Halotia branconii CENA392: one gene and its partner. The main gene of each other region encodes a partner of the protein of the gene in region 2 in a complex. Links are inferred from orthologs where the notes say so. Each region holds a gene or a part of one and is shown on either strand. Other genes may lie near its edges. The genes, in order: cdaA and glmM.

Evidence for each region.
Region 1: the proteins of glmM (region 2) and cdaA are in contact, whole or in part, in a crystal structure (PDB 7OJS), measured with the Bacillus subtilis proteins. The link is inferred for Halotia branconii CENA392 from one-to-one orthologs.

What each region holds. Positions count from the first base shown.
Region 1 is NZ_CP124543.1:3,418,893-3,431,085, forward strand. What follows is about bases 3,028-5,918. They hold cdaA (diadenylate cyclase CdaA), read right to left. Parts: upstream 4,990-5,918; coding sequence 4,066-4,989; downstream 3,028-4,065. Other genes in these bases: QI031_RS14965 (DUF3143 domain-containing protein), read left to right, coding at 3,028-3,297; uppS (polyprenyl diphosphate synthase), read right to left, coding at 3,320-4,069; lysA (diaminopimelate decarboxylase), read right to left, coding at 5,131-5,918. In the rest of the region: QI031_RS14955 (aminotransferase class V-fold PLP-dependent enzyme), read right to left, coding at 1-895; QI031_RS14960 (J domain-containing protein), read left to right, coding at 2,471-3,004; more of QI031_RS14965, read left to right, coding at 3,025-3,027; more of lysA, read right to left, coding at 5,919-6,552; rimI (ribosomal protein S18-alanine N-acetyltransferase), read left to right, coding at 6,687-7,235; QI031_RS14990 (ATP-dependent Clp protease ATP-binding subunit), read left to right, coding at 7,716-10,187; QI031_RS14995 (aldo/keto reductase), read left to right, coding at 10,386-11,339; murD (UDP-N-acetylmuramoyl-L-alanine--D-glutamate ligase), read right to left, coding at 11,336-12,193. UniProt on the Bacillus subtilis protein: One of 3 paralogous diadenylate cyclases (DAC) in this bacteria, catalyzing the condensation of 2 ATP molecules into cyclic di-AMP (c-di-AMP). Upon expression in E.coli leads to c-di-AMP synthesis.
Region 2 is NZ_CP124543.1:1,653,885-1,666,055, forward strand. What follows is about bases 5,120-7,988. They hold glmM (phosphoglucosamine mutase), read left to right. Parts: upstream 5,120-5,756; coding sequence 5,757-7,220; downstream 7,221-7,988. Other genes in these bases: QI031_RS07425 (hypothetical protein), read right to left, coding at 7,289-7,441; QI031_RS07430 (AAA family ATPase), read right to left, coding at 7,726-7,988. In the rest of the region: QI031_RS07390 (phosphoenolpyruvate carboxylase), read left to right, coding at 1-1,721; QI031_RS07395 (2TM domain-containing protein), read left to right, coding at 1,868-2,125; QI031_RS07400 (DUF3181 family protein), read left to right, coding at 2,248-2,556; QI031_RS07405 (acetyltransferase), read left to right, coding at 2,764-2,973; cobalamin biosynthesis protein CobW, read right to left, coding at 3,068-4,108; QI031_RS07415 (biliverdin-producing heme oxygenase), read right to left, coding at 4,278-4,994; more of QI031_RS07430, read right to left, coding at 7,989-8,634; QI031_RS07435 (bifunctional riboflavin kinase/FAD synthetase), read right to left, coding at 8,745-9,776; QI031_RS07440 (MBL fold metallo-hydrolase), read right to left, coding at 9,930-10,826; 5'/3'-nucleotidase SurE, read right to left, coding at 11,095-11,892; QI031_RS07450 (hypothetical protein), read left to right, coding at 12,108-12,171. UniProt on the Bacillus subtilis protein: Catalyzes the conversion of glucosamine-6-phosphate to glucosamine-1-phosphate. Glucosamine-1-phosphate is used for cell wall biosynthesis.

The DNA of each region.
Region 1 (12,193 bases), 1.8 Mb from region 2 along the record:
TAATTTCTAGGTTTCTCGTAATATAAGGCAGATTTCCACCCCCAATTTGATAGGGGTAAGAACCATCAAAAAATTCCTTCGGTCCCAATAAAACCCCTGTCCCATAAGGAGCATACATTTTGTGTCCAGAAAAAGCCACAAAATCTAAATGACATGGGTCATCATCTGCACGCATGTCTACTCGCTCATGTTGAATTAACTGACATACATCAGCAAACATCTTCGCACCATACCGATGTGCTAAAGCCGCAAGTTCGTAAATAGGGGGTCTGTAACCTGTAATTGTCGAAGCACCTGTAATAGTTAATAGCTTAATTTGCTCTGCTGCGGGGCGGTTTTGGTGTGCCTTAAAGATCTCCTCAATCTCAGCAAGACTGACACTTCCGTCTGGTTGAGTTCTGTACTGAATAACTTCGTCTCTAGTTACCCAAGGCAATAAGTTTGAAGAATGCTCAATGTCAGATACTAAGATTTTGCCTGGTCTTTTTGCCCACAGGGTGGCAGCTCCATTAATTGCTTCTGTTGTATTCTTGGCAAAGATGACATAGTTCTGTGAGGATGATCCTACAAAGTCCCGAATAATGTCCCGACTGGCATCATATTCTTGTGTAGTGATAATAGACTTTTGTCCAGAGCCGCGATGTACGCTGCCATAGGTATCAAGCATCTCGTTCACATACTGCTTAAGGTTCGCAAAAGGAGTAGTTGTGGCTCCATTATCCAAGTTGATGTACTTGAGATACTTTCCGCTACGAACTTTCACCCTGAAAGATAGAGATTCATCTGTAAATAATGGTTTGATTTCTTGGTTCCAAAAGCTATCAAGATTATCTGCAAACATTATTTGAGCAGGTTCTGACTTCCTTGTTACGCCCAATACAGTTGCTTTGGTCATTTTTAGTATCCCTTATTTTCAGTTTTTAATTTTTTGATTAGCTTAACTGCCACAAAGATTTATACAGGGCAACAATGATATTAATCTCCACTATCTTTTGTGTTTAGCAGTACTTTGTTGCTAGGTTAAAACTCAGTGGTTTTAATGAATTTATTAAAAAATTATTAAAAAAAATATCCGCGACAATACTTAATTTAATGAATATATTTTGTACAAAGTATAATATATTAGAAGTACTTAAGTACACTTTAAATAATTTTCTTGTAATTTTAAAAAAGAGTTAATATTTTAGAAATAAACTTATAATAAAGCTTTTTCATAACTAAGCTGGAAACTGCCTGTTATCACACTATCTACCAACAAAATTCTGCCCTGATTTTTGATATGTCTTTAAGAAAGTTTCATCAAATATTTTATAGTTAATGTGTTCAATTTAACTAAAAAAACAAGTACATATATGTAATTGTCATAGCTTGCTAACTTTTCAGTTAAAGTACAAGCTTTTAATTCTTTACTAATACAAAGTGATGATAGCCTGACATGCCGAATTATCAATTCTTTAAGGAATACAAATACAAACATCTATCTTAAGTAACAAATAAAACTATGTATAAATATATTCAATAATTCACTTGAACTTCTATCTTAAGTAGGTTGCTATAATGACTCTAATAAAGTTAAAATAAAACGAAAATTTTTAGGTTCTGGGCATTATAAGTATATTTCCCTATAAAAAGTTGTTTTTTCTCATACTTACCTTTTTGGGCATTTTAAAATATCGTTTATAGAACCAGTCATGTTTAATGTGATTATCCAGTAGAGACCATCAACAGTAGGATAAAAGAAACAAAGAAAAGCTTAATGAAGATAAAAAGAAAAAGTCCGTGGAACGTGCATGATGTTCCACGGCTTTTAATGTGGTGTGAGGGTTTTAACTATATGATGATCATAAAGCAATTACTCAGTGGCAAGATGGTCGTAACAATTTTGGTAACAAGTTTTTTTGGCGGTAATCCTAAACATTGCTACTGTGTTACGTCAATTTGAAAAAAGAATTAGGTCATACCAGTTCTATATTGAAGATGCATATAAACAAACCCACCACCCAACCCCTACCCGCCCCTTGGTAAGCTAATCGTCATTTAAATTGCATCATGTTAATGGTAATAAAAGCTACAAACCCTCTCCCTTGCCCCCTGCTCCCTGCCCCCCTGCGGTCTCAATGTGCAAATTAAATGTTTAACAGCTTAAGGGGAGGGGTCAAAACAATGTGCGGCTTCACACAGAATTGGTATCAGATCCACCAACTTGAGAAATGCGATTAATCACGTCCACATACAAAAAAGAAGATAAAATCAACTTTATTTCTCCAAATATCTGCCTTGTTATTGATGCTAAATAAGGTTTTTTAAGGCTATGAGATTGAGGATCACTCAAGAATTATCATAACTCTTCACATTAGTTATCACTATAATTTTGACTATTAAATAATTCAACCATGCGATTGAAGGTTTACAATATTAGAAAAAATTTGATTGCAAAGTGACTCAAACAGCCGTGAATCATCATGGGGCAATGCCACAACGCAGTAAACCAACTTATTACTCCCTGCTAGGATTGCATCCCTCGGCATCGGTGATAGATATTCGTCGTGCTTATCGGGAACTGAGCAAACGCTATCATCCCGACACTACAGATTTGCCTGCTACTTTGGCTACAACAAAATTTCAGCAAATCAACGAAGCCTATGCCACTCTTAGCAGTCCAGAACGGCGACAAAGCTATGACCTGAAAATTGGCTATTCCCGCTTTACAGTCATTCAAGCGCCCTCTGACTTAAACCTTCCTGTTTCTCGTTCTTATAAATGGTCAAAATCAGCTTACTTGGATGCAAGCGATCGCCCCTTGTCATCTGGGGAAATCTTTGCTTTATTTATTCTGGTGTTGACTTTTGTTGGTTGTTTACTGCTAGCAGTGGCTATTGGCTTAACTCGTGGTGAGGCTGCTTTTCAAACGCAACTATTGCAACCAATCCCCGCAGTCCAAAAGCAAGTTTCCCAAATATCCCAACCGACTAGTCCGTGGGAAATTAAAAATTTCAATTCTTAAAGTCAAAATCTCAAATTATTATGTCTATTATTTCTGCTGATACTCCTCTATATAGTCATTCCTTACCACAAATTGAGGACTGGCTCAAAGACCAAGGCTGTCAGCAAGATGAAACACAGCTGCACTGCTGGCACTTAAAGCAGTCTAATTGGCAAGCTGAACTGTGGCTTGATACTGAGCAAATCGTAGTGCGATATATCCAGGGTGGCGATAATGGACAAGATATTCAACGCTCATTTAAATATTCCCTCAGTCGAGAAGATATAGAACAAGCAGTTTTTTCTGGGCCATGAATTAGGGGCTAGCCCCTAGCCCTCACACCTTCCCAAATCGTCGCTCCCTTTGTTGGTAGGCACGTAAGGCGCGGTGAAACTCGCTGCGGTCAAAATCTGGCCAGAGAGTATCGGTGATATAAATTTCTCCATAAGCCATTTGCCAAAGTAGAAAATTTGAGAGTCGCATCTCCCCGCTGGTACGAATTAATAAGTCTGGATCTGTAATTCCGGCTGTATACAAATGTTTCTCAAAAGTTTCTTCATCAATTTCATCAGGTTCTAATGTACCTTGCTGAACTTTTTGGGCGATCGCCCGACAAGCTTGTAAAATTTCTTGCCGTCCGCCATAATTGGTTGCTACAGAAAACCGGATAGCGCGATTATTTTTGGTTTCTTCCATCGAACGGGAAATTTCTTGTTGGAGCGATCGCGGTAAAGCTTGCAAATTTCCCACAAACTTGATTTGCACGTTTTCCTCAACCATTTCCCGCAGTTCTTGGCGTAAAACTTTTTGGAATAAAGTCATCAAAAAATCTACTTCCTCCTGGGGTCTTTTCCAGTTTTCAGTTGAAAAAGCATAAGCTGTTAGTGCCTGAATCCCCCAATCCTTACAACAATGCAGCAAATCTTTTAAAGCATCTACACCAGCTTTATGTCCCATAATCCGGGGTAGACCTTGACGTTTAGCCCATCGACCATTGCCATCCATAATTACTGCAACGTGTTGGGGTAGTAGTTTTCGTTTTAAATCAAGGGGTAATTCTTGCAGTTCTGTTTGTTGTGCTGTCATTTTTTATTTCGAGAGGCGGTCGATGGTAATCCGATTAAACGTGAAACTAGTGTTAGTGCCTTACCACCAATCTGACGACCTAAACTGAATAAACCAGGAGCAACAGCTTCCCGATCTACAGTTGGTGACAATCGAGCATCTAATGACTCTTTTAGCTTCCTAATCGTCAGCGGTCTATTTAAGATTCCCCTTTCCGCTAAGGAAATAGAACCAGTTTCTTCTGATACAACGACACAAATACAATTTTCGACCCGCTCAGTAATTCCCATTGCTGCCCGATGGCGTGTTCCCAACTGGCGCGAGGCTGTGCGTCCCGAAAGTGGTAAAATTATACCTGATGATACAATCCGTGAGCCACGAACTAAAGTTGCTCCATCATGCAACAAAGTTTTTGGTTGGAAAATCGTCTGTATTAGTTCTTTAGATACATCAGCATTCAGCTTCACTCCAGGCACAGAAAAATCTCGCTCATCAATCGGACCAGTTGTTTCCAAAATCAGCAAAGCTCCAATTCGGTTTTTCGATAGTTCTTTCACCGCATCAACAATTTCATCAATCACACTATCAGACTTAGGGATTGTTAAATTGGCAGGCTGAAATAACTGCCGAAATTCACCACGTCCTAATTGTTCTAAAAATCGGCGAAACTCTGACTGAAGAGCTACTGCCATCGCTACAGCACAGCCAATTACCAACTTTTCTAATACAAAATTTAGCAATGGTAGACCTAATCTTCCACTGAGTGCCGAAGCTAGCATTAAGATAATAAATCCCCGTACCATCCACAGTGTTCGGCGCTCACTAATAATGACTAGTATCATGTACGTCAGCGCTAACACTAATACGATATCGAGAGTCCCAAGCAGCAAGGACTGCGACCATCCTAGGTTTGTCAGCCATTGCTTCCACCAATCTCTCATGACATCTGGTGTGAAAGGATGAAGTGTGAAATATAAAGTGTGAAGTATGTTCGCGTAGTATCTTTGATAGCAGAAGGATGAAGTTTGAAATTATCAAGCATAAAATTGAAAATTTTCATTCTTATCCTTCAGCTTTAGCCTTTACTGTGCAACCTTCTTGAGTCTTTCTGGCAGGCGATCTTGGCGAATCAAGTCTTCATAAGTTTCGCGTTGCAAAATTAAATTTGCTTCGCTATTCGCGACTACAACTGCTGCTGGTCGGGGCAAGCGATTATAGTTGGATGCCATACTGTAATTGTACGCACCAGTTCCCATAACTACGAGAATATCTCCTGGTTCGGTTTTTGGCAGCTGGGCATTTTTGATGAGAATATCTCCTGATTCGCAATGTTTACCAGCAATTGTCACTGTTTCTGTCAAGGGAACAGACATTTTATTAGCAACTACTGCCCGATAAACTGACTGATAAGTAATAGGGCGTGGATTATCTGACATGCCACCATCAACAGCTATATAATTACGAGTTTCGGGAATAGTTTTAGATGAACCAATAGTGTAAGCTGTAACACAGGCTGTAGCAATTAGCGATCGCCCTGGTTCACATAGTAATTTCGGTAAAGGTAGATTTTCGGCTGCACAAGCTTCTTGAACTACTTCACAAATCGGTTTTACCCACTCTTCAATGCTAGGGGGATCGTCAGATTCTGTATAAGTAACTCCCAAGCCGCCACCAACATTTAATTCTGTCAGTTTTAAATTAAACTTTGCCGCATCCCGTAGCCATTGCACCATGACAGCAGCCAAATCACGATGTGGCTGACGTTCAAAAATCTGGGAACCAATATGAGCGTGTAACCCTACACAGTTGAGGGCAGATTGTTGACTGACAAAAGTAAATAATTCCTCTAGCTGATGGGGATCAAAGCCAAACTTACTATCTAGTTGTCCCGTGCGGATATATTCATGAGTATGACATTCAATACCCGGTGTTAACCGTAGTAGAAGCCGAGGAGGTGCAGAGGCGTAATTTGCCGTTTCTACAATTTGTACTAAAGTGTGTAATTCATGCCAATTGTCCACTACAATGGTGCAACCAGATTCGATAGCAAAAATTAGTTCTGCACGAGATTTGTTATTGCTATGCAGGTAAATTTTTTCAGGAATAACACCCGCCTGTAAAGCAGTATAAAGTTCGCCTCCTGATGCTACATCTATTCCTAATCCTTCAGAAGCGGCGATCGCACAAACAGCTAGACAATTCCAGGCTTTGGAAGCGTACAATACTTGAGATTCACCTTTGTAATATTGCTTGAAAGCATCCCGGTACTGCTGACAAGCCAAACGTAAAGTTTCTTCATCTAAAATATATAAAGGTGAGCCAAACTGCTCAACTAGGGTTGTGACATCACACCCACCAATTTCCAGGAAGCCGTGACCATTGACTTGGGTAGTCAGGGGTAAAAGTTCCTGATTGGGTGAAAGATTGGCGTTTGTGCTGCGCCTTTGAGGTAAATACTGATTACCATCAGTATGCTGAACCTCAGTGGGGTGAGTCGATACCATAACTGTAAAGTTGTCCTTGCTCAAATTACGGGCGTGAATTAAGTCTCCCGACTCTCAGTTTACCGAAAAACTGGGTTTAAAGCCCCGTCCTTCTAAGACGGCTAGAAACGATTTGCTATCTTATTCAAATAAATGTGATTTCATTAGAGTTAAAACTGCAATTACTGACATCAAAGGATCTAAGTGCAATCTTAGAACTTGATCAAGCCTGTTTTGGGGGATTGTGGACTATGGAAGGCTACCAAAGAGAGTTAGGCAGTCCAAATAGTGATTTAATCGGTTTATTTTCTTCTATATCTCAGACAAAACTGCTCGGAATGGGTTGTTTTTGGTCAATTCTAGAAGAAGCACATATTACCATCTTGGCGGTTCATCCCCAATATCATCGCCAAGGTTTGGGACAGGCTTTACTGTATTCTTTACTTCAGACAGCAAGCGATCGCGGCTTAGAACGAGCTACTCTCGAAGTGCGAACCTCTAACTTAGCGGCAATTTCTCTATATCAAAAATTTGGCTTTAAAACAGCCGGGAGGCGGCGACGTTACTACCAAGATAACGGTGAGGATGCCCTAATTCTCTGGCGATCAGATTTACAACAGCCACAATTTCAAGCAACTTTGACAGACTGGCACATCAAGGTTAGTCAGCAGTTGAGCAAGTATTCTTGGCAGTTACTAGGATAAAAGAAGCAGAGGGAGCAGGGGAGGCAGGGGAAGCAGGGGGAGCAGAGGAAGCAGAGGGGCAGGGAGACAAGGAGACCTTTCGCCAATTCCTCTTCTTTTCCATGCCTCATGCCCCATGCCCAATGTCCAATATTTCTTATTAAAATATTTTATCAATTATATATTTTTATTTAAAAAAATATATTGAATCTTGGTGTTCTTGACTTTTGAATTGTAAATATGGTATTGATTAATATTTGTGACTGCTAATAAAGTTTATTATCCTATGACGGTGTGATGCGTATAGTCAACCCCAGAAACACTGGAGAAATCAAGCTCTTCAGTACAGCAGCCACATTAAAAGTAATAAATAACTGGCAACTCCTCCATTACCGTGGGTGAGACTTCTTGGATGTCTATAATCTTTATACAGGCATCCAAAAGCTTTGCCTGTGCTAAAATCAGCGTACCGGCACGACCGCAGGTGATGGGAAAAATGCCATGTTTGAACGCTTCACAGAAAAAGCCATTAAAGTAATCATGCTGGCCCAAGAAGAGGCCCGCCGCTTAGGTCACAACTTCGTAGGAACCGAACAGATCCTCCTGGGTCTGATTGGGGAAGGCACGGGAGTTGCGGCCAAAGTGTTGAAATCAATGGGTGTCAATCTAAAAGATGCCCGCATTGAGGTAGAAAAAATCATAGGCCGGGGTTCGGGCTTTGTTGCAGTGGAAATACCGTTTACGCCACGGGCAAAGCGAGTTCTGGAATTATCCTTAGAAGAAGCGCGCCAATTAGGGCATAACTACATTGGCACCGAGCATCTGCTGTTGGGCCTGATCCGGGAAGGGGAAGGTGTAGCAGCCAGGGTGCTAGAAAACTTAGGGGTGGATCTATCGAAAGTCAGAACCCAAGTTATCCGAATGCTGGGAGAGACAGCAGAGGTTTCAGCTACTGGGCAATCGGGACGCACCAAAACTCCAACCTTGGATGAATTTGGCTCGAACCTTACCCAGATGGCAACCGACAACAAACTCGACCCAGTGGTAGGACGCGCCAAAGAAATTGAAAGGGTGATTCAAATTTTGGGTCGCCGGACTAAAAATAACCCAGTGTTGATTGGTGAACCAGGGGTTGGTAAAACTGCGATCGCTGAGGGTTTAGCGTCTCGTATTGCTAACAAAGATGTCCCCGACATCCTGGAAGATAAGCGCGTAGTCACACTGGATATTGGCTTGCTCGTAGCAGGTACTAAGTACCGGGGTGAATTTGAAGAACGCCTCAAAAAAATCATGGATGAAATCCGTTCTGCGGGTAATGTCATTCTGGTGATTGATGAGGTACACACCCTGATTGGTGCGGGTGCGGCAGAAGGGGCTATTGATGCAGCAAATATCCTCAAGCCAGCTTTGGCTAGAGGTGAATTGCAGTGTATCGGTGCTACTACCCTCGATGAATACCGTAAGCACATCGAGCGAGATGCAGCTTTAGAGCGGCGCTTCCAACCAGTAATGGTGGGTGAGCCGTCAGTCGATGAGACAATCGAGATCTTACATGGGTTACGTGAGCGCTACGAGCAACATCATAAGCTGAAAATTTCCGATGAAGCTTTGATCGCGGCGGCAAAACTGTCTGATCGTTACATTAGCGATCGCTACTTGCCAGATAAAGCCATCGACTTAATCGATGAAGCTGGTTCTCGTGTGCGTTTAATTAACTCCCAACTGCCACCAGCAGCGAAAGAGTTAGACAAAGAACTGCGGCAAATCTTAAAAGAAAAAGATGATGCCGTGCGTTCCCAAGACTTTGATCGAGCTGGGGAACTACGCGATCGCGAAATGGAAATCAAAGGTGAAATCCGGGCGATCGCTCAAAGCAAAACCAATGGTTCCGGTACAGAAAGCGAAGAACCTGTAGTTACAGAAGAAGACATTGCTCATATTGTCGCTTCCTGGACAGGCGTACCGGTGAACAAACTCACCGAATCGGAATCCGAGAAACTGCTGCACATGGAAGATACCTTGCATCAGCGGCTAATCGGACAAGAAGAAGCTGTCAAAGCAGTTTCACGAGCAATTCGTCGCGCTCGTGTCGGTTTGAAAAATCCTAACCGACCTATTGCTAGCTTTGTCTTCTCAGGACCTACCGGGGTTGGTAAAACTGAGTTAGCGAAATCCTTGGCATCTTATTTCTTCGGTTCGGAAGAAGCGATGATCCGCTTGGATATGTCGGAATACATGGAGCGTCATACAGTCAGTAAATTGATTGGTTCGCCTCCTGGTTATGTTGGTTATAACGAAGGCGGTCAGTTGACCGAAGCTGTAAGGCGGCGACCTTACACCGTGGTACTGTTCGATGAAATCGAAAAAGCCCACCCCGATGTCTTCAACATGCTGCTGCAAATTTTAGAAGACGGGCGGTTAACAGATGCTAAAGGTCGCACCGTTGACTTTAAGAATACCTTGCTGATATTAACTTCCAACATTGGTTCTAAGGTAATTGAAAAAGGCGGCGGCGGTATCGGCTTTGAGTTCGCTGACGATGTTACCGAGTCAGCTTACAACCGGATTCGCTCTTTGGTGAACGAAGAACTGAAGCAATACTTCCGTCCAGAGTTCCTCAATAGATTGGATGAAATTATCGTCTTCCGTCAATTGAGCAAGCCTGAAGTGACACAAATCGCTGAAATCATGCTCAAAGAAGTGTTTGGTCGTCTGACTGAAAAGGGTATTACCTTGGAAGTTACTGACCGCTTCAAAGACCGCTTGATTACAGAAGGTTACAGTCCCAGCTACGGCGCAAGACCGTTACGCCGAGCGATTATGCGCTTGTTAGAAGATAGCTTAGCAGAAGAAATTCTGTCTGGTCGGGTCAAAGATGGCGATACAGCCTTAGTTGATGTCGATGACAGCGGTAATGTGCAGGTGACTTCTCAACAGCGTCGGGAATTGTTACCACAAGGTGTTGAGTCATAGTTAAAGTTGAGAATTGAATCTCAAGTTTAAAAATTCAAACGGTAGAGGATCAATTTCTCTACCGTTTTTTATATGAAAATATTTGGAAATTGTGAGGGCGATGTCTACAGCAAGCTTTGCTAATACCAACTGTAGCTTCTTGATTGTTGGATGTGAACAAGTAGTTAAAATAAAAGAAACAATTTTGCCACAGCAATCATGACAGAAAAACAAACACGGCGCAATTTTTTACTTACCAGTGTTGCTGTCGCTGGTGGTATTACAGCAACTAATGCCTGGCAACAAACTGCTAAACCAACAGCAACCATGCCAGAACGAATGCTAGGACGTACAAATATTAAACTTCCTATTTTTGGTTTGGGAGGAGCAGGACAAACACCGTTGTCTTGGAATGACAAAGAACGTGATGCAGAGGCAATTATTCAAAAAGCCTTGGAATTAGGTATACGTTACTTTGACACGGCTGCTAGTTATGGGCCAAGTGAAGATTATTTAGGGAAAGTGCTGCCACCTCATCGCGCAAAGCTGTTTATCGCTAGCAAGACTGATCAAAGAGACCGAGATGGTGCATGGCGAGAATTAGAGCGATCGCTTAAACGTCTCAATACAGATTATCTTAATTTATGGCAGTTGCATCATGTTTCTTTTACCCAAGAACTTGACACTATCTTTAGTAAATCTGGGGCAATTCAAGCTGTCGAAGAAGCTATAGAACAAAAGCTTGTTCGATTTGCAGGTATTACCGGACATCACGACCCCAAAATCATTGCTGAAGGACTGCGCCGCTATCCCTTTCACACAACACTGATTCCTGTCAATGCTGCCGATAAACATCACCCACGGCCATTTCTGCCTGTAGTCATGCCAGTTGCTCAAGAAAAGAACGTTGGTGTAATTGCGATGAAAGTCCCGGCTTATGGTCGATTGTTTAAACCAGGTGGATTAACAGGGATGCAGCAAGCTCTAGGATATGCCATGTCTCAACCAGGGGTGCATTGTTGTGTAATTGCGGCTGAAACAACTGCACAATTAGAGAATAATGTCAAGATAGCTCGTGCTTTTCGACCCCTGAGTGAACAAGAATTAACTGCGATCGCCCAACGTACTGCTAATATCTGGGAAGATAGTACATTCTTCCGTGCTTGGACTTAATTTACCCAAGCAAGACACAACTGGCGAAAATCATCGCCCCTAATCTCAAAATTAGGATATTGATCGAAGCTTGCACAAGCTGGAGATAGCAACACCACAGTTGCTTGATGCTGTTTGGCTAACTCTGCTGATCTAGGGACTGCCTTCTCCATTGTTTCCACGATTTCATAATCAGCATAACCCACCTCTTGCAGTCGTTGGGCAAATGCTGGCGCGGCGCTGCCAATAAGTAATACAGCAGCCGCTTTGGCTTGAATCTTAGCTAACCAAGCAGCATCATCACCGGGTTTTGCTTCTCCACCAGCAATTAAAATTGTCGGACTTTTCACCGATGCTAAACCCACTTCAGCAGCATCATAGTTAGTAGCTTTGCTGTCGTTAATAAAATCAATACCTTCCCAAGTGCAGATATATTCTAAACGATGGGCAACACCAGGAAATTCACGAATCGCTGTATTAATAGCATGACTATCAATTCCTGCCAATCGGGCTGCGGCTACTGACATCAGCAAATTTTGCAGGTTATGCTCCCCTACCATTCGCAAGGCAGAGGTTTCGACAACTTTTTTTGGTGCAGAGGTTGAGTTTAACTTTTCCACAACCCAGCCATCTGCAATATAAAAGCCTTTTTCATTAATTAAAAAGTCTTTGCCTTTCACACTTGTCCAATAAGCATCAGGCCAATGACTGATACCCACCTTTCTCAAGTAGGCATCATCACCATTGAATACTTGCAAATCTGCCTGACGTAATAGCTTGGCTTTGATGTCGTAGTAGTTTTTTAAAGTCTTGTGGCGAGCGAGGTGATCTGGCGTGAAAGTCGTCCAAACACCAATTCGTGGGGCGAGGGATAC
Region 2 (12,171 bases):
TAGAAATATTTGACTTTAACCTGACTCAGTTGGATGTCCGCCAGGAATCATCTCGTCACTCTGATACGTTGAATGAAATTCTAGAATATCTGCAAGTACTACCCCAAGCTTATAACGAACTATCAGAAGCACAAAGAGTTGCTTGGCTGACTAGTGAACTGCAAACCCGTAGGCCGTTAATTCCAGCAGAATTACCATTTTCGGAAAAAACCAACGATGTTATTCAAACTTTTCGGGTTGTGCGATCGCTACAACAAGAGTTTGGTATCAACATCTGCCAAACTTACATTATCAGCATGTGCCGCGAAGTCAGCGACGTACTAGAAGTTTTACTCTTAGCCAAAGAAGCAAGACTTTTTGACCCCGCCATTGCTGTAGGCACAATTCAAGTTGTTCCCCTCTTTGAAACGGTAGAAGACTTACAGCGTTCTCGAAGCGTCATGCGCCAGTTGTTTGAACTACCCCTATATCGCGCTTTATTAGCTGGCGGCTACCAAAATATCGAAACAGCACATTCATCCCCCCCTGCCTCCCCTGCCTCCCCTGCCTCCCCTGCTTCCCCTGCTTCCCCTGCCTCCCCTGCCCCCTCTGCCTTTTCCCCCCCCCTCTCCCCCAACTTGCAAGAAGTAATGCTGGGGTATTCTGACAGCAATAAAGACTCTGGCTTTTTAAGCAGCAACTGGGAAATTCATAAAGCTCAAAAATCACTCCAGACAATTGCCGAAGAATACGGTCTAAATCTGCGAATTTTCCACGGACGAGGCGGTTCTGTGGGACGTGGTGGCGGCCCTGCTTATGAGGCGATTTTGGCTCAACCAGGTCACAGTATTAATGGACGCATCAAAATTACCGAACAAGGGGAAGTTTTAGCTTCTAAATACTCTTTGCTAGACTTGGCTTTATACAATTTAGAAACCATTACCACCGCCGTCATTCAAGCTAGTCTTCTACGAACAGGATTTGATGATATCGAACCTTGGAATGAAATTATGGAAGAATTAGCAGCGCGATCGCGTCAACATTATCGTAATTTAATCTACGAGCAACCAGACTTTATTGACTTTTTCCACCAAGTTACCCCAATCGAAGAAATTAGCCAACTACAAATTAGTTCCCGTCCGGCGCGTCGTCCATCTGGTAAAAAAGATTTAAGCAGCCTCAGAGCCATTCCTTGGGTATTTAGCTGGACACAAACACGATTTTTGCTACCTTCTTGGTATGGTATTGGCACAGCTCTACAAGAGTTCTTGAACGAAGAACCAGAAGAACACTTGAAATTACTGCGTTATTTTTATCTCAAATGGCCGTTCTTCAAAATGGTGATTTCTAAAGCAGAGATGACCTTGGCAAAAGTAGATATGCAAATGGCACATCATTACGTTCAAGAACTATCGAACCCTGAAGATATCGACCGATTTGAGAAAGTTTTTGAGCAAATTGCTAACGAATTTTATCTGACAAGGGATTTCGTACTCAAAATCACTGGTCACAATCAGCTTTTAGACGGTGATCCGGTATTACAGCGTTCAGTGCAGTTACGCAATGGCACAATTGTACCACTGGGATTTATCCAAGTTTCCCTACTCAAACGCCTGCGCCAATCCCGGAATATTACTGCTACTTCTGGGGTGATTCACTCTCGTTATAGCAAAGGCGAGTTACTGCGAGGAGCATTGTTAACTATTAATGGTATTGCTGCGGGGATGAGAAATACAGGTTAAATCAGCGAACACTTCGACAAACTCAGTGCATCGCAGTGAATAGTTATCAAGTGGCTTTTGACTGATAACTGGTAACTGATATTAGCAACTACACTCCCAGAAACCTTAGAATAAGTAGAGTGTATTTAAATTTATAACAAGTATTTATGCCTCCTCGCTGGCCTCGTAAACCTGATCGCAAAGACCCAGATTTCCGTAAATTAGATGACCGGATGAATTTTGCTGTGCATGTGGCAGCTGCCTGTGCGGTTAATTCCGGTTTATGGTTTGCCCAAAATTTGCAAGCTACTACTTGGGAGTGGTTGCCTTGGTTAACGGTAAGTTGGATAGTAATATTGTTGGTGCATTTAATTTATATTAATGCGATCGCCAACTACTCACAGACACCACCCAAATCCACCTGAAGATGGACTGCTAAAGCTAGGGCAATTGTAACCTGAGGTAGTTGAGTCAGTCTGATAAATTGAGCAATAATATTCAAGTAACTTGAGAGTTCGCGCTCTGTTCTTGATATAGGGTTATTTTGATGGCTAAAACTAACACCGCAGAACTACTAGAAGCCCTAGCAGCTGAAATTGGCGAAAACGTTTATATAGACATTGCAAAATGGCATCTTTATTTATCTGATGCCAAGTTACATACTGTTGTAGCTGAACAGTTGTATCCCTTAATTACTTCTAATGCTGTCAATGAAGATCGGGTTATCAAAGTATTAGAATCTATTTCAGTAAAAATAGGTGGTGGTAGAAAGGAATTATCTTTAATAGATTTACTACCATTGCAATGTCAGGTCAATTTAGTGGATATACTAGAAAAATATCAACGCGAGATGTAATTTATATCTTCTGAAATTAAATAAAACCACTGATAAACACAGGTTAAGTTGATTACTCTAGTGAAATATCTTTTTGTTTATTTAGATTCATATTTACTTTTAATAATTAAAAAGTTTTAGCATTCCGAACTAAAAAATATTAAATGTGGGCGAGTTTCTATTTCTATCCACGTTCAATTTTCATGCACACCTATGGAGTCTAGGAATATGTTTCTGCAACTTAAAGATACTGAAGATTTGGTAAAAATTCTTGACATTCAAGAATTGCTTGATCCAAATAACGATATTGTACACGCACAAGATCAAGAAGGACAAGAAGAACAGCAGTCTGAGACTTTTAAAAAAGAAAATCTGGTTTTCCCTTCCGGTGAAAAACTGCCACTTTGTTGGTTAGATGCCAACTATAAGAAAGGCTAAAGCTTCTTAATTTATAAATAGAGCTTTTTGTGTCTTAGTGTCTTAGTGGTTGAAGATCTGTTTACCACGAAGACACTAAGGATTTTTAAGTCAATTACAAAGCTACAAGCTGTGATTCTATTTCTGAGGATTTCAAGTCACGACCGATAAAGACTAAGCGAGTTTGTCTTGCTTCTTCTGGCTGCCAAGGGCGATCATAAAATTTATCGAATCGGGTTCCTACTCCTTGCATCACTAAACGCATAGGTTTGTTAAGTACTGCCACAAAACCTTTAATACGGTAAATTTCTTGTTGATTTGCTAATGTCTGCAACTGCTGTTGTAATTTTTCTGGGTCAAAAGCCCGGTCTAAAATGACGTGAGTTGAGGTAATTCCTTCGTCGTGGTCGTGTTCTTCTTCGTTGTCGTGATGACTGGGACGACTGTCTAAGTTGTTTTCGACTGCGGCTTGTAATCCTAATAATATAGATGGATCGAGTCTGCCGCGATCGCTCTCAACAATCTTTACAACTCTGGGCAATTCTTTTTTAATCAACTCTTCTACTTGCGCTAATTCTTGGGCATCTACCAAATCAGTTTTATTCAACACCACTAAGTCTGCACAAGCAAGTTGATCCTCAAATAATTCTTGCAAGGGTGTTTCATGTTCTAGACTATCATCTGCTTGTCGCTGGGCAGCGATCGCTTCTAAATCACTAGCGAAGGTTCCTGTTGCTACTGCTGCACAATCTACTACGGTAATCACTGCATCTACAGTTGCACCGTTACGAATTTCTTGCCAGCGAAAAGCCTTCACCAATGGTTTTGGTAAAGCCAACCCAGAAGTTTCAATAACAATACAATCAATGCTATCTCGCCGCTTTAGTAACTGCTGCATCGTCGGGAAAAATTCTTCCTGCACGGTACAGCATAAGCAGCCGTTAGTTAATTCAAAAATATTATTTTCTGATTCACTACCTTCAGGACAAATTTGACAGGATTGCAAAAGTTCGCCATCAATACCGAGTTCGCCAAATTCGTTGACTAAAACTGCAATGCGTCGTCCTTGATTGTTTTGTAGCAAGTGGCGAATGAGGCTAGTTTTACCACTGCCTAAAAAGCCTGTAATTACTGTAACTGGAATTTTTGTAGCCATTGTTGAGTTGAAGTTTCCCAGAGGTCATGATTTGCACCTCTTTGTATTTTGCCTTAATTGGGTAAACTTAAAAAACAGCAGGGGCAACTTCCATGCGATCGCCTAATTCTACCTCAGACGAACCCAGGGAAATTACCCCAATAATTTACAAAAATTGATTTGTGAAAATTTACTCAGCGGTTGCTAGTTCGGTGCTGCCACGTGTGCGACGGCGTGTTAGGCTGTTGTATACCATCACACCAATCGCTTTGATTAAATTGCCTTCTAATTCTTTGAACAACTTCATGTTCATGCCGAAGGCAGCGTTGGCTTCATCAACAATGCGATCGCTTGTTGCATCATCCAAGGGTAGTTCATCCAAAGCTTGACGATACTTAGCTTTGAATCCCTTTTCGTCAGTAATATCTGCAAATTCATAGAAGGCTGTACCTTGTCCATCAGACAAGTTCATTGCTGTGACAGCAATATTTTTGAGAATTTGTCCTCCAGATAAATCACCCAAATAACGAGTGTAAGAATGGGCAATTAGTAATTCTGGTTCTGTTGCAGATATTTCTCTGATGCGTTTTACATAAGCTTCACCGGCTGGTGATAGTTTAATTTGTTCGCGCCAGTTAGCCCCAAAATAGTAATTCAGGTCTTGCTCTAGGCTATGCTTACGATTGAGTTGAGGAAAGTAAATTTTAGAAACAATTGGGTGCTGACGGTGCTTTTCCATCTCCTCTTCCATTGCCGAATAGACGAAGTAAAAGTTAGCAACTAGCTTCCGGTAAGAGTTTTTCTCTACTACTCCTTTTAAAAAACACTTGACAAAACCCACATTTTCTGCCATCGTGTGTGCTTTTTTAGTGCCTACACGCAACTTGTTTGCTAAATTACTGCTCATACTAAATTTCTCAACTTTAAAGGGTCAACTACCAAAGTTTTGATTTACTAACAGCTACAAAAGGCCATTAAAAAGTTACCTTAAAACTATTTGATGAGAATTTATATTAAAATTTTTTAAGTAAAGGTAATTTGGTATCGTTGCTACCTTGTCATATCCTCTTCGGTGAAAGACTTATCATTTAGACCGCAGGAGGCAGTGAGCGTACTTCGGCTTCGCCCTTCGGCTTGCTTCGACTGCGCGGCAGTTGAGCGAAGTCGAAACTCAGCAACCAACGCTCAGGCTAAACTCAGTACAAGACGCTCAGTAACCAGAGGGAAAGAGGATTTTCCGATTTTTGCACACAAGCGGGAATTATAACTAATTAAGCGGACATGATGTCAAGAAGCAAAAGTTGAGAAACTTTGTGTCTGCGATCGCAGTTACTGCGCTTTTGCCTACAAATCAACAATTTCTATCTTAAAAAGCACCGATTGTTAAAGTCTACTTAGCCTTTGAGTAATTTTGAATTGTGTACCCTAGCGATCGCAATCGCAAGTTAAAGTCAGGAATATCACAGCTAAAGAAATATTTTATCTAAAAAAATATTAACAATAAAGTAGTGATAAATTTCAGTATTTTCACTTAAAAAATCTGTTGACTAACCGATGGGGATCAAAAAAAGCAGTATATAGTACAGATAAACGGTTATCTAACTTGAAATTTTTGAATTAGAGTGTAAAGTGATATTTTCCAGTGTGAGTGTGTGGAGTATTTAAATTTATGGTTTCATCTATAACTCGAACTCAAGGTCATTCTATTTCCAGATATGATGGATCTGAAAAAGGTCTAACAAGTAATTTTGGGCTTAATTTAATCTCTTTACCAGCAACTCCTTTATTTGGCACAGATGGTATTCGCGGCAAAGTCGGAGAATTACTGAATGCGCCCTTAGCATTGCAAGTAGGTTTTTGGACAGGTGTTGTCTTGCGTAATCATGCTGATAAATTAGGGCCAGTAATTCTAGGACAAGATTCTAGAAGCTCTGGTGATATGTTGGCAATGGCCTTGAGTGCTGGCTTAACAGCAGCGGGTTTAGAAGTTTGGCATTTAGGATTATGTCCTACTCCTTGTGTCGCCCATCTAATCAGTTTCAGTGAAGCCATCGGCGGAGTGATGATTTCTGCTAGTCATAATCCACCAGAAGACAACGGGATTAAAATTTTTGGTGGGAATGGTACTAAGTTATCTCAAGCATTACAGGCAGAAATCGAAGCGGGATTGCGTGGCAAAATATCAGATGCAGGTGGGATGAGTAATTGCGGACGGCATTACTCGCGTTTGGAGTTAATTGAACATTACAGCGAGGCATTGCAACAACCCTTTCACAATCAAGTTAATCTTCAGGGATTGAAGATAGTTTTAGATTTAGCATGGGGCGCAGCAGTTGGATTAGCACCAAAAGTATTTACAAAAATGGGAGCAGAAGTAATCTGCTTACATAATGAAGCAGATGGCGATCGCATTAACGTCAATTGCGGTTCTACTCACCTAGATATTTTGCAAGCAACAGTCAAGGAACATAACGCAGATTTGGGCTTTGCCTTTGATGGTGATGCTGATCGCGTGTTAGCTGTAGATCATATCGGACGAGAAGTTAATGGCGATTACATTCTTTATTTATGGGGATGCTATCTTCAACAACAGCACAAATTGCCAGATAACTTAATTGTTTCCACTGTTATGGCCAACTTAGGCTTCGAGAGGGCTTGGCAAGAACAAGGCGGTAATTTGATTCGCACCCCAGTCGGTGATCAATACGTGCAAGCAGAAATGCTGCGGACTGGGGGAATGTTAGGTGGTGAACAATCTGGGCATATTCTTTGCCGTCATTATGGCATTACCGGAGATGGCTTGTTAACAGCGTTACACATAGCAGCTTTAGTTAAACAAGCGGGTGTTTCTCTGAGCGAAATGGTAGACCAAAGCTTTCAGACTTATCCCCAATTATTGCAGAATGTGCGAGTAGTAGACCGCGATCGCCGTTTAGGATGGCAAGATTGTCAACCTTTACAACAAGCGATCGCTCTTGCCGAAGCCGCAATGGGTGATGCTGGTAGAATTTTAGTCAGAGCTTCCGGTACAGAACCACTGATTAGAGTCATGGTAGAAGCCGCTGATGCTGAACTTGCCAACCATTGGACAAATGAATTGGTATCCAAAGTTCAACAACACTTGGCAATCTGAATTAATTAAAAGTAACGCAAAATTCCCCACCCTCAAAGCTTCGTAGAGTGGGGAACTTTCATAATAAATTAGTTGCTCCAGCTTTGAGAGCCAATGCTGTTTAGCCTAGTTCCCGGTGCGAAACAAGCTAACTCTGTTTCTGCTGCTGACCAATCCCTTGGATCTGTTACTGGGTCAAACTCCTCTTCATCTGAGTTGTTTGATTGGCTTTCGTCAGTCATTTAGGCGTTGCATAAATGCGGGATGAATTAAAATTTTTGACCAAAGCAAAAGATTGATTCTTCGCGCCTTTGCGCCTTTGCGCGAAACAAAATTCATCCCTTGATTCAGCAATGCCGTCATTTACCATAATTTTGCCTGTTATTCATTTGGCCTAAGCAGTTGCTATAAAATTATTTCCAGCTTTTCTACAGCAGCATTAGTTAATATTTGATTATCTCGTAATTCAAGTATTACCTCATCAAATACACCATTCTAGCCTCTAGCCCCTTTTCCTACACACTTCTTAGGGAATAGAAACCGATCGCAATAATCGCTCAACCACAGTTCTAGCACTACGCCCACCCCTAGGAATCAGCCGATGGCAAAGAACGTGAGGGACGAGAAACTTTACATCATCGGGAATGGCATAATCACGCCCCAACAAAAACGCTAAGGCTTGGGTTGCCCGTTGTAGCGCCACAGTACCGCGGGGACTAACGCCCAATGTGATTTCTTCATCTTGCCTTGTAGCTCTGACCAACTCTAAGATGTACTGTTGTAAAGATGTTTCTACTCGTACCTGAGAACAGTATTCACGCAATTGAGCCACTTCTGCCAAGGTAATACAAGGTGATAAATCAGCTACTTTGGCACTGTATGTGCGTTTTTGCAGCATTTCTAGTTCTTCCGCCGCCGAAGGATAACCCAAACTCAACGACAACATAAACCGATCCATTTGCGCTTCTGGTAGCGGAAAAGTGCCTTGATACTCTATAGGATTTTGGGTAGCAATCACAAAAAACGGCTGAGGAACTGCACGAGAGACACCATCAACTGTAACTTGATATTCTTCCATCACTTCCAGCAAAGCTGACTGAGTGCGGGGTGTCGCGCGGTTAATTTCATCAGCTAGCAGTACATTAGCAAAGACTGGCCCAGAGAGAAAAGTAAATTCGCCGCTTTTGGGGTTCCAAATATTAGTACCTGTGATGTCAGTTGGCAGTAAATCGGGTGTACATTGTAGCCTTTTAAACTTGCCATCTACTGAACGAGCTAGGGATTTAGCAAGGAGAGTTTTGCCCACTCCAGGGACATCCTCTAATAGGGCATGACCACCACCTAAAAGGGCGACTAGAACTAATTGTATTGCTTCGTTTTTCCCAACGATGGTACGAGCCAGATTTTGAGTCAAAGCATCAATTTTTTCTCTCATGTACCACAGGGTAAGAAATTGATAATGGGGTAATTAAGAAATTGGAATGGAGAATAACCTATGCTTTGCTCTCCATTCCTGGTCTAGTGTTCCCACTTAGCAATCAAAAATCAGCATTCAGTGCGTAAAATTTCTCTAGCAATGGTGCAATCAAGTTGAATTTGTGTTTTCAAAGCTTCTAGATCAGGAAATTTCTGTTCAGGGCGCAAAAATTCGATCAATTGCACAGCTAGTTTTTTGCCATATAAATCATCAAACCAATCAAATAAATGTACTTCCACAGATAAACAAATACCATTTACTGTAGGGCGATCGCCTATGTTCATCACACCCAAGATTTGAGTAGATGTATTAGCATCTGGCGTTTCACTCACAATCAAAACGCGGACAGCATAAACACCTTTGCGGGGTAAAAACTTATCGGTTGGTAATTGCAGGTTAGCGGTAGGAAAACCAATAGTTCTGCCCAATTGTTGACCTTGAACCACAATACCGATCAGAGTGTAAGGTCTCCCTAGTAAAAGGTTGGCGTTTTTAATGTCACCACTTTCTAAAGAGTGGCGGATTAGTGAAGTGCTAATGGGTATATCTTGGGTAGGAGCGTCGTCAGCGTAAGTTTGCAAAGGAACGATGGTGACGGGAATTTGATAATTGGCAGCTAGTAATTGCAAGTCTTTAGCAGTACCACGGCGCTGTTTACCAAAACAAAAATCTTGCCCTACGCTAACTCGCTGGCATTGCAGTTGTTGCACGAGAATCTTTTTAACAAAGTCTTCAGGAGATAAAGCAGATAGTTCTTTGTCGAAGGGCAGTAGTACTAATTGCTCTACCCCAAGCGATCGCAATTGTTCAACTTTTTCATCCAACGGTGTTAATAAAGCCCGGCGCTGTCCCGTAAAAAACTCTTGTGGATGGGGATGAAAAGTTACAACTGTGGAGTATGTATGTTCTTGATTATTATCAGACTGTAGACTACTTTGCACTGACAACTGACCACCAGCATGTAAAACTGGTTGAATGACTCTATGATGGCCAAGATGCACACCATCAAATTTGCCAAGAGCAACAGCAGTTGGTGTTAGCAGCCCTTTGGTCGAAGAAGCAACCCACACAGAACATCCATTTTGAGACAAATTTAGCACTTGGATTCTGGGATTTTAGGTTTATTTAGCCATTAGCCAGAAGCTACCTGATGGAAAGCAAAAGGTAATTACGAATTACGAATTACGCTTTGTCGCTAACAGCTCTTGATCACCAATCTAATCTAAAATTGATGATTGCTTCGATAGCCACCTTTACCCAGAAAACTTGCTGATAGGAAAAGATTCTGATAAAGAAACTGAGCCAAGAACCTGGAGCCGCATTCCTTCTCTTGCCATAACTGCACCAGGAAATTCTTTGGCTGCTTGTTCGCCGACGCAATCTAAAAAGTCATCATTGTGAGCAGGATCGTGGTGATAAATCACTAGAGTTTTGACTTTGGCAGCTTTAGCCATTTTCACTGCTTCTTGCCAAGTAGAATGCCCCCAGCCGATTTTTGGTGATGATGGTGAGTGGTATTCTTCATCAGTGTAAGTGGAATCGTAAATCAAGATGTCCGCATTCCGAGATAACCACAAAATATTTTCATCCAACCGATCTGGAAAATGTTCTGTATCGGTGATATAAACAGCAGCGCCACCGTGCCAGTTAACTCGGTATCCGACAGCTTCACCTGGATGGTTTAACGATGCCGTTTCTATAGTAATATCATTAATATGTATTGGTTGTCCTGGCTTGATGTCGTGGAAATTTAAATTTGCCTGCATAATCTGCAAGGGTACAGGAAAATTTGGGTGAAGCATCTGGTCATTGAGGCGCTGCTCTATGGTAGAACCATCAGGAGCGATCGCACCGTAAATATGAAAATGATTTCCCTTGACAAAACCTGGCACAAAGAAGGGAAAACCCTGCATGTGATCCCAGTGGGAATGAGTAAAAAATATATGACCTTCTATCGGCATTTGGGGCAATAAAGATTGTCCCAAAACATGTAGTCCCGTGCCACCATCAAAAATTAAGCGTTTACCGCCCACTTGCATCTCAACGCAAGGGGTGTTTCCGCCATAACGAAGGGTGTGTGACCCTGGACTGGGGATGCTCCCACGAACGCCCCAAAATTGCACAGTAAATTGGTTCTCTATCCTGGACATGGGTATTGCTTGCTGGATTAAGCGGGCGATCAATAACTTTCTTTTTGGTTAAATCTATGCTGTTTTACTACATTTGAGCGAAAGGGTGTTTATTGGTAAAACAGCATACACTGTTTAAGATTGATTTTGTAAATGCAGGTGAGGTACTGTCAGGCAGTTACCTGTATTTTGCCAATGTAGGTGTATCATTAATATCAATAACGCTCCTACTTTATAGCCTAAATTTTGTGGTAATGCATTTAACTACACTTGATTTAAGGCAAATGATTTAGGGAAGCTGAAACTCCCAATGAGACAATTGCTCCAGTCCATTGGCATAGGTGAGATTGTATTGTAATGGCGTAATGCTAATGTAGTTTTTACGGATTACATGCACATCAATAGGTACGTTTTGCAGCAGATTTAAATTTTCTGGAGGTTCCACATCTTCTAAAACTTCTCCAGTTAACCAGTAGTAAGTTTTGCCACGAGGATCGACTCGTCGATCAAAAACATCAACATAGCGGCGTATTCCCTGACGAGTGAGAGTGACTCCGGCAATTTCTTCCCACTTCACGGCAGGAACATTGACGTTAAGTAACATTAAACTTGGTAAAGGTTTTAGCGTTAGTTGCTCCACCAGAATTTGGGCAAACTTGGCAGCAGATTGAAAGTCTTTAGATGTATGACTAGTAAGACTCAGCGCTATGCTGGGAATACCTTCAATAAGACCTTCCATAGCCGCAGAAACAGTACCGGAATAAAGAATTTCGGTTCCTAAATTTGCACCTTGGTTAATACCAGAGAGAACCAAGTCAGGCGGTGACTCTAGTAAAGCCCACAATGCTAACTTCACACAGTCCGAGGGAGTGCCATCACAAGCCCAAGCCTTAACGGCGGGATGAAAAATCGACTCCATAATTTCGGCGCGAATCGGTTGGTGCATGGTTAATCCATGTCCAGTTGCCGATCGCTCTCGATCTGGACAAACTACAGTTACATGATGACCTGCTTCTGCCAGGCAGTTGGCTAGGGTACGAATACCTAAAGCAGAAATTCCGTCATCATTACTAATGAGTAATTTCATGGATCAATAGTCAACGGTCAACAGTCAATGGTCAACAGTCAAGGGACAATTGTCTGTGTCTGTGATCACAAACATATAAAAAATTATGTTTGGGCATGGGGCATCTCTATCGGGAATTAAAAATTAAAAATTAAAAATTGAATTGATTCAATTTCATTTTTAATTGGGAATGGGGCACTTGTACTGACTTGTGCTGAGTTTCGACTGCGCGGCAATTGAGCGAAGTCGAAACTCAACTACCGCGCAGTCGAAGTAGCGAAGCCGAAGTATTGGGCATTG